One region of the Neobacillus sp. NRS-1170 genome, then DNA from elsewhere that is predicted to be linked to it. Evidence: a T-box and tRNA genes for the amino acid it is inferred to sense, from the RefSeq annotation. Region 1 holds a T-box; the other holds one or more tRNA genes.
What was found. The T-box of region 1 lies ahead of argS (arginine--tRNA ligase). A T-box ahead of a tRNA ligase gene usually reads a tRNA of that ligase, here a tRNA-Arg.
Positions count from the first base shown of each region.

Region 2: it encodes a tRNA-Arg, which carries the amino acid that the T-box ahead of argS (arginine--tRNA ligase) is inferred to sense. The anticodon was not compared.

Region 1 covers NZ_JBITPF010000016.1:1,055-8,570, reverse strand. The annotation lists gene ACIFOT_RS07510 (undecaprenyl-diphosphatase) at 1-343, opposite strand, end outside; gene ACIFOT_RS07505 (TetR/AcrR family transcriptional regulator) at 564-1,133, shown strand; gene ACIFOT_RS07500 (hypothetical protein) at 1,179-1,445, opposite strand; gene ACIFOT_RS07495 (small, acid-soluble spore protein, alpha/beta type) at 1,578-1,829, opposite strand; T-box leader at 1,935-2,149, shown strand; gene argS (arginine--tRNA ligase) at 2,201-3,895, shown strand; gene ACIFOT_RS07485 (DinB family protein) at 3,966-4,433, shown strand; gene ACIFOT_RS07480 (MFS transporter) at 4,516-5,700, shown strand; gene ACIFOT_RS07475 (methylated-DNA--[protein]-cysteine S-methyltransferase) at 5,728-6,219, shown strand; gene ACIFOT_RS07470 (APC family permease) at 6,397-7,516, shown strand, end outside.
Region 2 covers NZ_JBITPF010000039.1:41,617-49,132, reverse strand. The annotation lists gene ACIFOT_RS17905 (hypothetical protein) at 438-593, shown strand; tRNA gene ACIFOT_RS17900 (tRNA-Arg) at 906-982, shown strand; gene ACIFOT_RS17895 (tetratricopeptide repeat protein) at 1,082-2,107, shown strand; gene tig (trigger factor) at 2,278-3,555, shown strand; gene clpX (ATP-dependent protease ATP-binding subunit ClpX) at 4,058-5,317, shown strand; gene lonB (ATP-dependent protease LonB) at 5,590-7,257, shown strand; gene lon (endopeptidase La) at 7,458-7,516, shown strand, end outside.

The sequences.
Region 1 (7,516 bases):
AAATGGAAAAAAATAAGATAGTATGGTCACTGGGGAATGAATTATCAACAGTATGTTCCACTAACTTATTGACATGCGGCAGGGCAGCAAAGGGCTGGTGATGCGAATAAAACTGGCCTGCAGCTTTTCCCATGATTCCAGCAAGTGTACAGGCAATAAGTGATTGGACTACCATCTTTCGATTTTTGGTCGATCTTGAAAACCAAAATAGGACAATGGTTAAACATAAAAAATAAAACATATATTCTGCCACAAAAATCACCACAGGGTTTAAGGCAGAAAACTGAGAGCCCAAATCATTGATCGATCGAAAGACATCAATATTTATTTTAGAAAATGACATAACCAATCCTCCTTTATTCTTGATGCATTTATTGTATAAAGAGCCGATGTCCTGCAGCCATGGATTAAGATTACACTTACTTACAAACTTGTAAGTCTTGTAAACATGGCGATGGGGCATGTTTTTTTGTTTCCATTTGAATCCCAAAACGAGCTATGTTATAGTGGAATTATCTTGTTGACCGGAAAACTAAAATAGTCAAAAAGGTGGAGGTTCAAAAATGGCACTTGATCGGAGAAAAATGATTGTCGAAGCAGCAACGAAATCTTTTTCGTTGTTCGGTTATAAAGCCACGACCATGGACCAAGTCGCAAAGCTTGCGAATGTTGGGAAAGGAACCATTTATACGTTTTTTAAAAATAAAGAAGAGTTGTTTGAAGAGATTATTTCTTCATTAGTGAAGGAGATGATTGCGGAGGCGGAGTTTGTAATTCAACCGGATTTGCCGTTTACGGAAAATGTCCACCTGGCGCTCTATCGACTCTTGGAATTCCGTTCCCAGCACCAGCTGATGATTAAGCTTGTTCAAGAAGAGAAGGAAATGGGCACATTAGCTGTTGCGGAAAAGCTCCAGCATGTCGAAAATGAAATAATCGCTTATCTCAAAGGGAAAATTGATGCTGCGATAACGAAGGGCGCGATTCCGGAAGCTGACACCGAAATCACAAGCTTTCTGCTTTTAAAAATGTATATCGCGCTTGTATCAGACTGGGAAAGGAACCATGAACCGCTAAGCTCAGAACAAATCGCCGATGTGATGAAGGTGTTTTTTTTAAAAGGACTATCGTGAAAAATTGACAAAACAAAAAAAAGACTTGTGCAACAAGTCTTTTTTTTAATTATAAAAATTCCGTGTGGACACTGCAAATTGTGGTTCCTCTTTACTTTTAATCGTATATTCTTCCATTAAACTTATAAACGTTCCGAAAAGGTAATTCACCACTGCGCCTAATAGGATGCCAAATCCAAGCGCAGTAAAGAAAAATGAGTTGAAACCGCTTCCAAATTGTCCGAGCAATATAAGAATAATTCCTAATCCGCTGCCATAGATGGCAATCTTTTTGAAGGTAAATAAGCTTTTTAAATGTTTGATTTGCATCACGATCCACTCCCCTTTACTGAATATTCTACCAATTGTCACAGAATTGTCAAACTTTTTGTCACAAAATCGTCAAACTTTTTCGGAACTTTCTATTGCAATAAAATGAGGCCAGTGAAATGGCCTCGTATCTGCTTATTTTTTTGCTAAATTCTGCTGTGCCATTTTCACGAGTTCGCGAACCATGCTGCCGCCGAGCCTGCCTCCGACTTTTCCAGCCTGCTCGGAGGTGAGCTGGCCGTTATAGCCCTTTTGGAGCGGGACGCCAACCTCTTCGGCGGCTTCAAATTTTGCATTCTCAGGACTGCTGGCATGTGCGACCTTCGCTTTTAACTCATCCAATCCTCTTCTAGCTTCTGGAACAAGAATTTTATTTCTTCTGGCCATATAAATCCCTCCTTATCTCTTATGATTTCCATAGTGAAAAAAATAATCAGCGGCCTATGGATAAATCCTAATTTATCCAGTATAATAACTGATAATTAATTTTGGATAAATTCTATGAAAAAGAGAGTAGTTATCTAGGAAGTGATAGCGAGTCAGGGACGGTGGGAGCCTGATACGGAGCAGATAATGAAGCGCACTTTTGAGATGCTTGCCTGAAACTGTGTAGGGCACGCCGGAGGATTCTCCGTTACAAAGGATAAGCTGGTTCTGAACGAACAATTAGAGTGGTACCGCGGGATATTCAAACTCTCGTCTCTTTTTATAAGAGGCGGGAGTTTTTTGTGTTTGTAGAAAAAAGGAGGTCAAAAACGATGAATTTTAAGAAGGAACTGGCTGAAATACTTTTTGAGGTGCTGGAGGGGGCAATAGCGCTCCAAGACCTTGAACTGCTGATTGAAAAACCGAAAAACCAAGTGCACGGCGATTTGGCTTTTCCAGCTTTTAGCCTCGCAAAATTAAAACGTAAATCACCAAATGTGATCGCACAAGAACTCAGTGAAAAGATCCAATCACCGATCTTTGAAAAAGTAGAAGTGGTCGGTGCTTATCTGAATGTATTTTTAAACAAAAAACTTGTTTCAGAAAAAGTCGTCAATAAAATCATTAACGAAAAGGACCAATTCGGTGCACAAAACATTAACGAAGAAATTAATGTCACGATTGACATGTCGTCTCCTAATATCGCCAAGCCATTTTCAATGGGTCATCTCCGTTCCACGGTTATAGGGAATGCCCTCGCTCACATTGTAGAAAAATGCGGCTATAAGCCGATTAAGATTAACCATCTCGGTGACTGGGGAACACAGTTTGGTAAATTGATTACTGCCTATAAGCTATGGGGAGACGAAAAGAAAGTCAAACATAACCCGATCAAAGAACTTTTGGCGCTTTATATCAAGTTCCATGAGGAAGCTGAATCCAACTCATCGCTTGAAGACGACGGACGCGCCTGGTTTAAAAAGCTAGAAGATGGCAATGAAGAAGCATTAACACTATGGCAATGGTTCCGCGATGAGTCATTAAAAGAGTTTTCAAAAATTTATCAGTTAATGAACGTTGATTTTGATTCCTACGCAGGAGAAGCTTTTTATAATGATAAAATGGACCGGGTTGTCCAATTGCTTGAGGAGAAGCAATTACTGGTGGAATCCGACCAGGCACAGGTCGTTGAACTCTTAGAAGAAGAGCTGCCGCCTTGCCTGATTAAAAAATCTGACGGCGCTACGCTTTATGCGACCCGTGATTTAGCTGCAGCTATCTACCGTAAAGAGAATTATCAATTTGCCAAGTCTCTTTACGTGGTGGGACATGAGCAAAGCCTGCACTTTAAACAGTTAATCGCTGTGTTAAAGAAAATGGGCTATGACTGGGCGGAAAAAATGGTCCATGTGCCGTTTGGCATGATGCTGAAGGACGGCAAGAAAATGTCCACCCGTAAAGGCAAGGTTGTTTTACTAGAAGAAGTGTTAAATGAATCGATTGCAATGGCCCGACATAATATCGAGGAGAAAAATCCAAATCTTCCTAACAAGGATGAAGTAGCGAAACAGGTGGGTGTCGGGGCCGTTATTTTCCATGATTTAAAAAATAACCGTATGAACGATATTGAATTTTCGTTGGAGGAAATGCTGCGCTTTGAAGGGGAAACAGGACCATACGTCCAGTACACCTATGCCCGTGCCTGTTCGATCTTACGAAAAGGAAAGTGGGAGGCGATTGCCATTGACCATGCCTACAATACTTCATGGGAAAAAGAATGGAAGGTTATCAGCCTGTTAATGGAATTCTCTAATGCCATTAAACGTGCAGGGGAGAACTTCGATCCTTCGCAGGTAGCCAAATATGTGGTAGATTTGGCACAAGCCTTCAACAAATACTATGCGGAGGTAAAGGTGCTGGAAGAAAGCGAAGAGCAAGAAGCACGTTTAGCACTTGTTTATTCGGTAACAGTTGTTCTTAAAGAAGGATTGAGATTATTAGGCGTTCAAGCACCTGAGGAAATGTAAAATCATTTTACTTCAAAATTGGTTGATTATGGTATAAAATAGTGATGAAAACGTTAGGGGGGCTAAATAGGTGAGTGAATTACTTTTTAAAAGCTTTGAATTCGCAAGGAACTCCTTTTTAAAAAATGTTGATGCTCTTGATGAGTCCATTGTCGATGTGCAGCCGGCAGGCTTTAACAACACAATCCACTGGCATGTGGGCCATGTGTTAACGGTGGCGGAACAATTCTTATTTGGCTTTCCAAAAAAATCAACCAACTTACCGGCAAATTATATGGAACTGTTTGCAACTGGCACAAAACCGGCTGATTGGAATGGTGATGTTCCATCCGTAAAGGAATTATTAGTGCAGTTAAAAGAGCAAATCCAAAGAATGAAAGAAATTCCTGCTGAGAGTTTTAATGAAAAGCTGAAAACACCGTTTCTCGGGTTAGAAACCTTCGGGGAAGTCGCACATTTAGGAATCTTCCACGAGGCGGCTCATTTAGGGCAAATTCAAGCGATGAAACGCGTGATTGAATCAGCTCAGGCAAAATAACAAATGATAAATGAAAGTTCGTTTCTGCCCAAATTGGTAGAAACGATTTTTCATTTTCAGGAGAGGAAGTATCTTTAAGTGTATGGCTAACCAACAGATGAAAGCAAGACCAAAGGAAAGGATATGGACAAGGGATTTTGTTCTGATTGTATTGGCGAATTTTTTTGTTTTTATTGGATTTCAAATGACCCTTCCGACCATCCCCTTATTCGTTGAGAAATTAGGGGGGAACGATCAATTAATTGGGATTGTTGTGGGCATCTTTACCTTCTCAGCCTTGCTCCTGCGCCCCTATGCTGGAAAAACGCTGGAGACACGGGGAAGAGGCTTTATATTCTTAAGTGGATTAGCCATTTTTGTTATTTCAGTGGGCACCTTTGGGTTCATGACGAGCATTACCTTCTTATTTATGATGCGGGTAGTACAAGGAGTGGGCTGGGGATTTTCCACTACAGCATCCGGAACGATCGCGACCGATTTAATTCCTGCTTCCAGAAGGGGCGAGGGAATGGGCTATTATGGACTCTCGGGGAATTTAGCCTTGGCTTTTGGTCCATCGCTGGGGCTTGCACTGACTAGCATCATCTCTTTTAAGCAATTATTCCTTATTTGCGCGGGTTTAGGTCTGGTGGCTTTGCTGCTGTCCTCAAAAATCCGCTATAAAAAGGTGGAACGAGTCCAGGCACCAGCAAAACAGAGTCTTTATGAAAAAAGTGCATTAAAGCCTTCCATGCTATTGTTCTTTCTAACTGTAACATTTGGCGGGATTGCTACTTTCCTTCCGTTATACACAGCTGACAAACATATTGAAGGACTACAATGGTACTTTTTGCTTTATGCAGCTGCCTTAATGGTCACGCGAACCTTCTCAGGAAAGCTGTATGATCGGAAAGGTCATCAAGCAGTCTATATTCCGGGCACATTATTAATCATGCTGGCAATGGTGCTGCTCGCCTGGCTGCCAAATAGTCTTGTCTTATATATAGCAGCCATTCTGTATGGCCTTGGCTTTGGAACGGTGCAGCCAGCCCTGCAGGCATGGTCGATTGAAAAAGCTCCTCTTAATCGCCGGGGAATGGCCAATGCCACCTTCTTTTCTTTTTTTGACTTAGGCATCGGTTTCGGGGCGATTGTATTCGGACAAATCGGGCACCTGCTTGGATATAGCAGTATTTACAAAGCCGCGGCGCTATCGGTTTTTATTTCGATGCTGCTTTATTTCTTTTTTATTTATAAAGAGCGTCGGAGTCTTGCCCAGCAAGGATAAATTGTTTCAAGATTAGGAGAGGTTTTTATGAGAATTGGGTTTGCCGCTTATCAGGCCCCTTTTGGAAAAATAAGAGTTATCGCAGATGAAACAGGTATAAAACGAGTCGAGCTATTTGAAGAAGACTGGGAAAAGTTTTTAGCAGGACATCCAGAAATTCAAGAAGATATGGAGCTTTGCGGGGAAGCCATTCGTCAATTAGATGAATACTTCAGCGGCAAGCGAAAAGAGTTTGATTTGCCGCTTTCGGCAGAAGGAACCGATTTTCGGAAGAAGGTTTGGAGTGCACTTCAAACAATTCCTTACGGTGAAGTGAGAAGCTATGCGGATGTGGCTGAAATGATTGGCAATCCAAAAGCAGTAAGAGCGGTCGGACAGGCAAATCGGAATAATCAAATTCCCATTATTATTCCTTGCCACCGTGTGATTGGGAAAAGTGGTAATTTGGTTGGATATGCCGGAAGCCATACACCGATTCAAAAAATGCTCCTGGACGCTGAGGTCGATGCTGCGAAATAAGCAGCTATTTTGGATAGAACCGAGTTCTCTTATCTCCATTTTTTTGCCTCATAAACGAAGGAGTTTCGTAAAGAATAACGATAAGAATGTTTGTCAAAAATAAAACACTTCAAATAATCCCATATCTTGTGATAAAATCAATCGGTAATTCTACTTCAAAAACGGTGGGTGAAACACTTGCTCTCTTCTGTTAAGAGATTATTAATCGGACGGCCGCTAAAATCAACGGCTTTAGGCGAACAAAAATTAAATATTTTAAAGGCGTTGGCAATCTTGTCTTCGGATGCTTTATCCTCTGTTGCATACGGGACGGAACAAATCCTTATTGTACTGGCAACGATAAGTGTGATTGCTTTTTGGTATTCGATTCCCATTGCAGTAGGGATATTGGTTCTCTTAGCAGCTTTAATTTTATCTTATCGGCAAATCATTTATTCTTATCCGCACGGCGGTGGCGCCTATGTTGTTTCAAAGGAGAATATCGGTGAGAAAGCTGGATTAATCGCCGGAGGGTCACTATTAGTTGATTACATATTGACTGTGGCTGTTAGCGTATCGGCGGGTACTGATGCCATCACCTCTGCTTTTCCATCTTTACATACTCACACTGTATCTATTGCCTGTGTGTTAGTTATATTTATTACGATTTTGAATCTCCGCGGGCTTACAGAGTCAGCTTCGATACTGGCCTATCCGGTTTATTTATTTGTTGTTGCTCTGTTTATTTTGATAGGAGTTGGGATTTTTAAGATCTTCACTGGCGAAGTATCGCCGACACATCATGTAGCCATTGGGGCTCCTGTTCAGGGAATAACGTTATTTTTGCTCCTGCGCGCGTTTGCTTCCGGGTGCTCGGCATTAACGGGGGTTGAGGCGATTTCGAATGCGATACCCACTTTTAAAGACCCTGCCCCAAAGAATGCAGCTAAAACGCTCATTTTAATGGGGTCACTCCTTGCTCTTTTATTTACGGGGATTACTTTCCTCGCTTATTATTACGGAATTGCTCCAAAGGCAGAGGAAACGGTTGTATCACAAATTGCCAAAGAAACCTTTGGACGAAATTATCTTTACTTCTTTGTCCAAGGAACGACCGCCCTTATTCTGGTGCTGGCCGCCAATACCGGCTATTCTGCGTTTCCATTGTTGGCCTTTGCTCTTGCAAAGGATAAATATATGCCAAGGATGTTTACCATCAGGGGCGACCGGCTTGGCTATTCGAACGGGATTGTTTCCTTAGGTATCGCCTCAATCCTGCTTATTATTGCATTTAAAGGGAAGACAGAGCACTTAATCC
Region 2 (7,516 bases), on a different contig from region 1:
CGGTTGTTAAGAAGGGCTCATAATGCCTGTGAACCGAGAAAAAGAGGTTTCATGGTCGTTAAGAAGGGCTCATAATGCCTGTGAAACGAGAAAATAGGTTTCACAGTCGTTAAGAGGGGTTCATAATGCCCGTGAAACGAGAAAAAGAGGTTTCACGGTCGTTAAGAGGGGCTCATAATGCCTGTGCACCAGGAAAAAGAAGTTTCCCGGTCGTTAAGAAGGGTTCATAATGCCCGTGCACCAGGAAATAGAAGTTTCCCGGTCGTTAAGAAGGGCTCATAATGCCTGTGAACCAAGAAAAAGAAGTTTCCAGGTCGTTAAGAAGGGTTCATAATGCCCGTGAAACGAGAAAAAGAGGTTTCACGGTCGTTAAGAGGGGCTCATAATGCCTGTGCACCAGGAAAAAGAAGTTTCCAGGTCGTTAAGAAGGGTTCATAATGCCCGTGAAACGAGAAAAAGAGGTTTCCCGGTCGTTAAGAGGGGCTCATAATGCCTGTGCACCAGGAAAAAGAAGTTTCCGGTCGTTAAGAAGGGTTCATAATGCCTGTGCACCAGGAAAAAGAAGTTTCCCGGTCGTTAAGAAGGGTTCATAATGCCTGTGAACCAAGAAAAAGAGGTTTCCCGGTCGTTAAGAGGGGTTCATAATGCCCGTGAACCAAGAAAAAGAGGTTTCCCGGTCGTTAAGAGGGGCTCATAATGCCCGTGAACCAAGAAAAAGAGGTTTAACGGTCGTTAAGAAGGATTCATAATTCCCTTGAATCAAGAAAAACGTGTTCCCGGTCATTAAAACGATTAAATTTACATATCGAAAACTTAAATTAAAATAAAAATAAAAAATGTGAAAAACCCGTTGACTTTTAGATATTTGGATAATATAATAAATCTTGTCGCTGATAATTAAATACGTCCCAGTAGCTCAGCAGGATAGAGCAACGGCCTTCTAAGCCGTCGGTCGGGAGTTCGAATCTCTCCTGGGACGCCATACTACATACCAGACATTAACTCACTTTTGATAGTGAGTTTTTTTTGTGCCTCATTTATGCTACACTATTTTCCAAGACACGCAAAAGGACGGATTTTTATGAAAAAACGGGAAAAAGCGAAACGAATCGATAATGTAATTTTCTTTCCCGGAATCGAAAAAAGATTAACAGATAAAGGCTTAGAGAGCCTGCATAATAAAAAATTTCAAGAGGCAATTACCCTTTTAGAAGAAGCAAAAGAACTAGATCCAGAAAATGACGACATCTTAATTGGACTTGTTCTTGCCTATTTCGAGGCAGGATCCTTTAAAAAAGCAAGAAAGCTTGCCAACGAAATGCTCCTAAAAGGAATTGGCGACTATTTTCAAATGGTAGACCTCTACTTAACAATCCTTATCCAACTCCATGAATACCAAGAAATCGTCTCGACCATTGAAGTCTTGTTAGAAGAAAAAGAGATTCCGCTAGACAAACATGACCATTTTTTAACTATCCTTCAATTCAGCCGGAGAATGGCAGAAAATCGCAAGCTGGAGATAAATGAACCCGAGATTGAGGAAAACCATCCACAGCAGCTAAATCTTTTATCATCAAACAATCTTAATGAACAAATGCTGCTAATTTCGAACCTGGCAGAAAAAAATATCCGCCCCTATGTTCCTGAGATTGAAGAATACCTCAATTCCGAAGAAGGGCATCCGTTTCTTAAAACGATTCTGTTAACGCTGCTCAAAGAGCAAGAAATCGATCGGGAATTAAAAATCACAAAATTCTCACAAGAAAACACAGTCATCCCCACTCAATTACCGGACGTTAGACAACAGCCAAGAATGATCCAAATTAAAGCTCTATTAGAAAATCAACTTGAAAGCAGTAACCCTGTTCTCTTTGAAAATATCATCGCCTTGGTAGAACGCATTTTTTTTATGAGCTTTCCGTTTGAGCTGCAACCTGTGAACAGTTCTGCTTGGGCCGCAGCCTTCTACATTCTTGCTCAAGAATACATGGGAATGGAGCCTAAATTACCTCAAACAGCGATGGAATATGGAGTCACATTGCAAGAAATAGAGCAAGCTAGAGGCCAAATTGAACAAATTGAAAAAATTTCTTATCCTAATATATAACCTCCGGTGTTGAAACACAGGAATCCTGTGTTATAATGTAGGGGTTGCATTGTGTAAATAATTATATTTTACATTAAAAAAAGTGGAAATATGACTTATTGGACAAGACATATTTCGATTCTTAATTCGTTACGAATGAAATGAGAATAGATGTTGGAGGGAAAATAGGTATGACAGCAAAATGGGAAAAATTAGAAGGAAACCGCGGCGTCCTTACAGTTGAGGTAAGTGCTGAACAAGTAAGCAAAGGTTTAGACGAAGCATTCCAAAAAGTTGTTAAGCAAGTAAACGTTCCAGGCTTCCGTAAAGGAAAAATGCCTCGCGGTATGTTTGAAAAGCGTTTCGGTGTAGAATCACTTTATCAAGACGCATTAGATATTCTTCTTCCAGAAGCATACGGCAATGCAATCGACGAAGCAGGAATCGAGCCAATCGACCGTCCTGATATCGACATCGAACAAATGGAAAAAGGCAAAGATCTTATTTTCAAAGCAACAGTTCAAGTTAAGCCTGAAGTAACATTAGGCGAATACAAAGGCCTTGAAGTAGAAGCGTTAGATACAAATGTGACTGACGAAGACGTTCAAAAAGAATTAGAAACACTTCAAAACCGTCACGCTGAGCTTGTTGTAAAAGAAGACACTGCTGCTGAAAACGGTGATACAGTTGTTATCGACTTTGAAGGATTCGTTGATGGCGAAGCTTTCGAAGGCGGCAAAGCCGAAAACCACTCTTTAGAACTAGGATCAGGATCTTTCATTCCGGGCTTCGAAGAACAATTAGTTGGTGTTAAAGCTGGCGAATCTAAAGATGTAGAAGTATCATTCCCTGAAGAATATCATGCAGCTGAGCTTGCTGGCAAACCAGCAACGTTCAAAGTAACTGTTCATGAAATCAAAGGCAAAGAGCTTCCTGTATTAGATGACGAGTTTGCAAAAGATGTTGACGATGAAGTAGAAACATTAGATGCATTAAAAGAAAAAATCAAAACTCGTTTAGAAGACAGCAAAAAGCATGAAGCAGAACACCACCTTCGTGACACAGTAGTGGAAAAAGCTGCTGAAAACGCACAAGTTGAAATTCCAGAAGTTATGGTTTCTAACGAAGTAAACCGCATGCTTCAAGAATTCGAACAACGTCTGCAAATGCAAGGCATGAACCTTGAGCTTTACTTCCAATTCTCTGGTCAAGACGAAGCGGCTCTTCGCGAACAAATGAAAGAAGAAGCACAAACTCGCGTGAAAGTGAACTTAACACTTGAAGCAATTGCAAAAGCTGAAAACCTTGAAGCAACTGACGAAGATGTAAACGCTGAGCTTGATAAAATGGCTGGTATGTACAACATGTCAGTTGATGCAATCAAACAAGCAGTTGGCGGCGTAGAAGGCATCAAAGCTGAACTTAAATTCAAAAAAGCGATCGACTTTATTGTTGAAAACAAAAAGTAATTTTTATAAGTAATCGCAAGGCACGATTTTGATCGTGCCTTGTTTTATACATTTTTTCAATTACATATTATAATTATGTCAGGGAAACCTTTTTAATATCTAGCTTCAGCGCCTAGGGGCTCGAGGTCATAAGCCAATCCGGCATGAAGGTTAAAAAACAACCTTCCTGCCGGCTCGTCTTATGCTTGTCGCCCCTGGTCAAGGCGCTTCAGCTTTTATTTACAATGGGCAGGAAATTCAACACTACATATCGAATTAATAATTTCCAAAGAGCTTTTAGATTTATTTTTAAAAATTATGGCAAAGATTAATGAGTACATATGTTTTAAACTGGTGCTTCTCCAAACAAATCAAAACATAATGCATTTTAGTTCCAGTCCATTGGCCAAATATGTTACAATGCAGAATACATACCATTTTAGAAATAGTTTGAACTCGGCTTTTGTTTGGATGATCCACCAGCTTCAAAGAAGGATATAACACGTTTCAAGGGGTGAAAGAGTTGTTTAAATTTAATGATGAAAAAGGACAATTAAAATGTTCATTCTGTGGAAAAACGCAGGATCAAGTCCGTAAACTAGTGGCAGGGCCGGGAGTTTATATATGTGACGAGTGCATCGAGCTTTGCACAGAAATCGTTGAGGAAGAGCTTGGAACTGAAGAAGAAGTAGAATTTAAAGATGTTCCAAAACCGAAGGAAATCTGTGAAATTCTTGATGAGTATGTAATTGGTCAGGATAAAGCGAAGAAATCGCTTTCCGTAGCCGTATACAACCACTATAAGCGCATCAATTCCAACAGTAAAATTGATGACGTTGAGCTTTCCAAGAGTAATATTGCTATGATTGGGCCAACAGGAAGCGGGAAAACACTATTGGCGCAAACATTAGCACGTATCTTGAATGTGCCATTTGCTATCGCTGATGCTACTTCTCTTACAGAGGCAGGCTATGTCGGTGAAGACGTTGAAAATATTTTATTAAAATTAATTCAAGCTGCCGATTATGATGTAGAAAAAGCGGAAAAAGGCATTATCTATATCGATGAAATTGATAAAATTGCCCGTAAATCCGAAAACCCATCGATTACACGCGATGTTTCCGGTGAAGGCGTACAGCAGGCATTATTAAAGATTCTTGAAGGTACGGTGGCAAGTGTTCCTCCTCAAGGAGGAAGAAAGCACCCGCATCAAGAATTCATTCAAATTGATACCACCAATATTCTATTTATCTGCGGTGGAGCGTTTGATGGAATTGAACCGATTATTAAACGCCGTTTAGGACAAAAAGTAATTGGTTTTGGTGCAGATCCAAAGCAAGCAGAGATTACTTCCAAAGAGCTGCTTTCAAAGGTATTGCCTGAAGACTTGCTGCGATTTGGTTTAATCCCTGAATTTATTGGCCGTCTTCCAGTTATCGCAAGCCTTGAACAGTTGGACGAGGCGGCATTAATTGAAATTTTAACAAAACCAAAGAATGCGCTTGTGAAACAATATCAAAAAATGCTTGAAATTGATGATGTTGAGTTAGAATTTGAAGAAGGCGCATTAACTGAAATCGCGAAGAAAGCGATTGAACGCAAAACGGGTGCCCGTGGATTACGTTCAATCATTGAAGGAATTATGCTTGATGTCATGTTTGACCTTCCTTCCCGCGATGATATTACAAAGTGTATCATTACGAAAGAAACAGTCATCAACAACAGCGTTCCGAAGCTTGTTTTAGAAGACGGAACAGTCGTTGTTGAAGAAAAATCAGCATAATATAGAAGGGCCTGGCGTTTGCTAGGTTCTTTTTTATGTGCTTTTTTACAGAAATTGTTAAAATGTACAAAACCATTGAAAAAATAGACAATGTACCTCAAAAAATAAACAAACCCACTAAAAAATTAGACAAAGCACCCCAAAAAATAGACAAACCCATCCCAACACAGATTCCCAGCACATCAGTTTCTTGCATTTTGTGGTTTATTCCACCACTCGGCAGGAAATACTTATTAATATCTATAGAAGTACAAAGTGCTGGAGGGAAAAATATGAGTTGGACGGGGATTGCATTATTTATACAGCTGTTTTTTGGAATCATCATCGGGCTATACTTTTGGAATTTGCTTAGGAATCAGCGGACTCAAAAGGTTTCCATCGATAGGGAATCCCGAAAAGAAATGGAACAGCTTAGAAAAATGAGATCGATATCATTAACAGAACCATTATCTGAAAAGGTACGTCCCACGAGCTTTCAAGACATTGTTGGCCAAGAGGATGGAATAAAATCTTTAAAAGCAGCATTATGCGGACCGAATCCGCAGCATGTCATTATTTACGGACCACCAGGAGTCGGGAAAACAGCAGCAGCGCGTCTTGTATTAGAAGAAGCAAAAAAGAACGCTAAATCACCATTTAAAAAAGAATCTGTTTTTATTGAACTAGATGCTACAACAGCACGATTTGATGAGAGGGGGATTGCGGACCCGTTAATTGGATCAGTACACGACCCGATTTATCAAGGGGCTGGTGCAATGGGCCAGGCTGGGATTCCGCAGCCTAAACAAGGGGCCGTAACAAATGCTCATGGCGGTGTCCTTTTTATCGATGAAATCGGCGAACTGCATCCGATTCAAATGAACAAACTGTTAAAAGTTTTAGAGGATCGCAAGGTTTACCTTGAAAGTGCCTATTATCATGAAGAAAATACACAGATTCCAACGCATATCCATGATATTTTTAAAAATGGCCTTCCAGCCGATTTCCGTCTCATTGGGGCAACGACGAGAACACCTAGTGAAATTCCCCCGGCGATTCGTTCGCGTTGCATGGAAGTTTTCTTCCGTGATTTAAATCAGGAAGAAATTGTGACAGTAGCAAGAAAAGCAGCAGATAAGGTGAATATGGAAATAAACGATACGGGTGTGAATACACTTTCTACCTACGCCCGTAATGGCCGTGAAACGGTCAATATGATTCAAATCGCAGCGGGACTTGCAATTACTGAAGACCGCAATTTTATTAAAGATGAAGATATCGAGTGGGTGATTCATTCCAGTCAAATGACTCCGAGAATGGAACGAAAGATCAATGATATTGCCCATGTTGGTCTTGTCAATGGACTAGCTGTATATGGACCGAATTCCGGTGCGCTTCTCGAAATAGAAGTGACCGTCATTCCGGCAAAAGAAAAAGGAAGCATTAATATAACAGGAATCGTCGAAGAGGAAAGCATTGGCGGACAGGGTAAATCGATACGCCGCAAAAGTATGGCGCGGGGCTCGATTGAAAATGTCATTACCGTTCTCCGCTCCATGGGTGTCCCGGCAAATGACTACGATATCCATGTTAATTTCCCAGGCGGCGTTCCTATTGACGGACCATCAGCAGGAATCGCCATGGCGACAGGTATATATTCAGCGATATATAAGATTCCTATCGACAACACCGTAGCGATGACGGGTGAAATCAGTATTCACGGAAATGTAAAGCCGATTGGCGGTGTTTATCCGAAGGTAAAGGCGGCCAAGAAAGCCGGTGCGAAAACGGTTATTATCCCGGATGAAAATATGCAAACGATTCTAAATGAAGTCGAGGGCATTCAAATCATTCCAGTCAATCATCTGCATGAGGTATTTGAAATTGCCTTGAAAAATGATTATCGGAAAAATATTGCCATTCCCGCTTCTATAGAACTATCTAAAAAAGAGTCGATTTAACCAAACACTTCGGTTTGACCTAAAAAGCAAACCGGAGTTTTTTTGTGAGAATGTTGGGGAAAATAATTATATTGCTAAAGAGATACCTGCTCTATCTCTAAAAATAGACACGTAAAACCAAATAAGATAGAATTGTACAACAAAGACTATTCTGCATTTGCAGTAGTAAAAAAGGATTATGCATGTGGAGGTGCTGTATTATGGCGAAAAATAATGAATTGCTCGTCCCCCTCCTGCCGCTTCGGGGATTGCTAGTTTA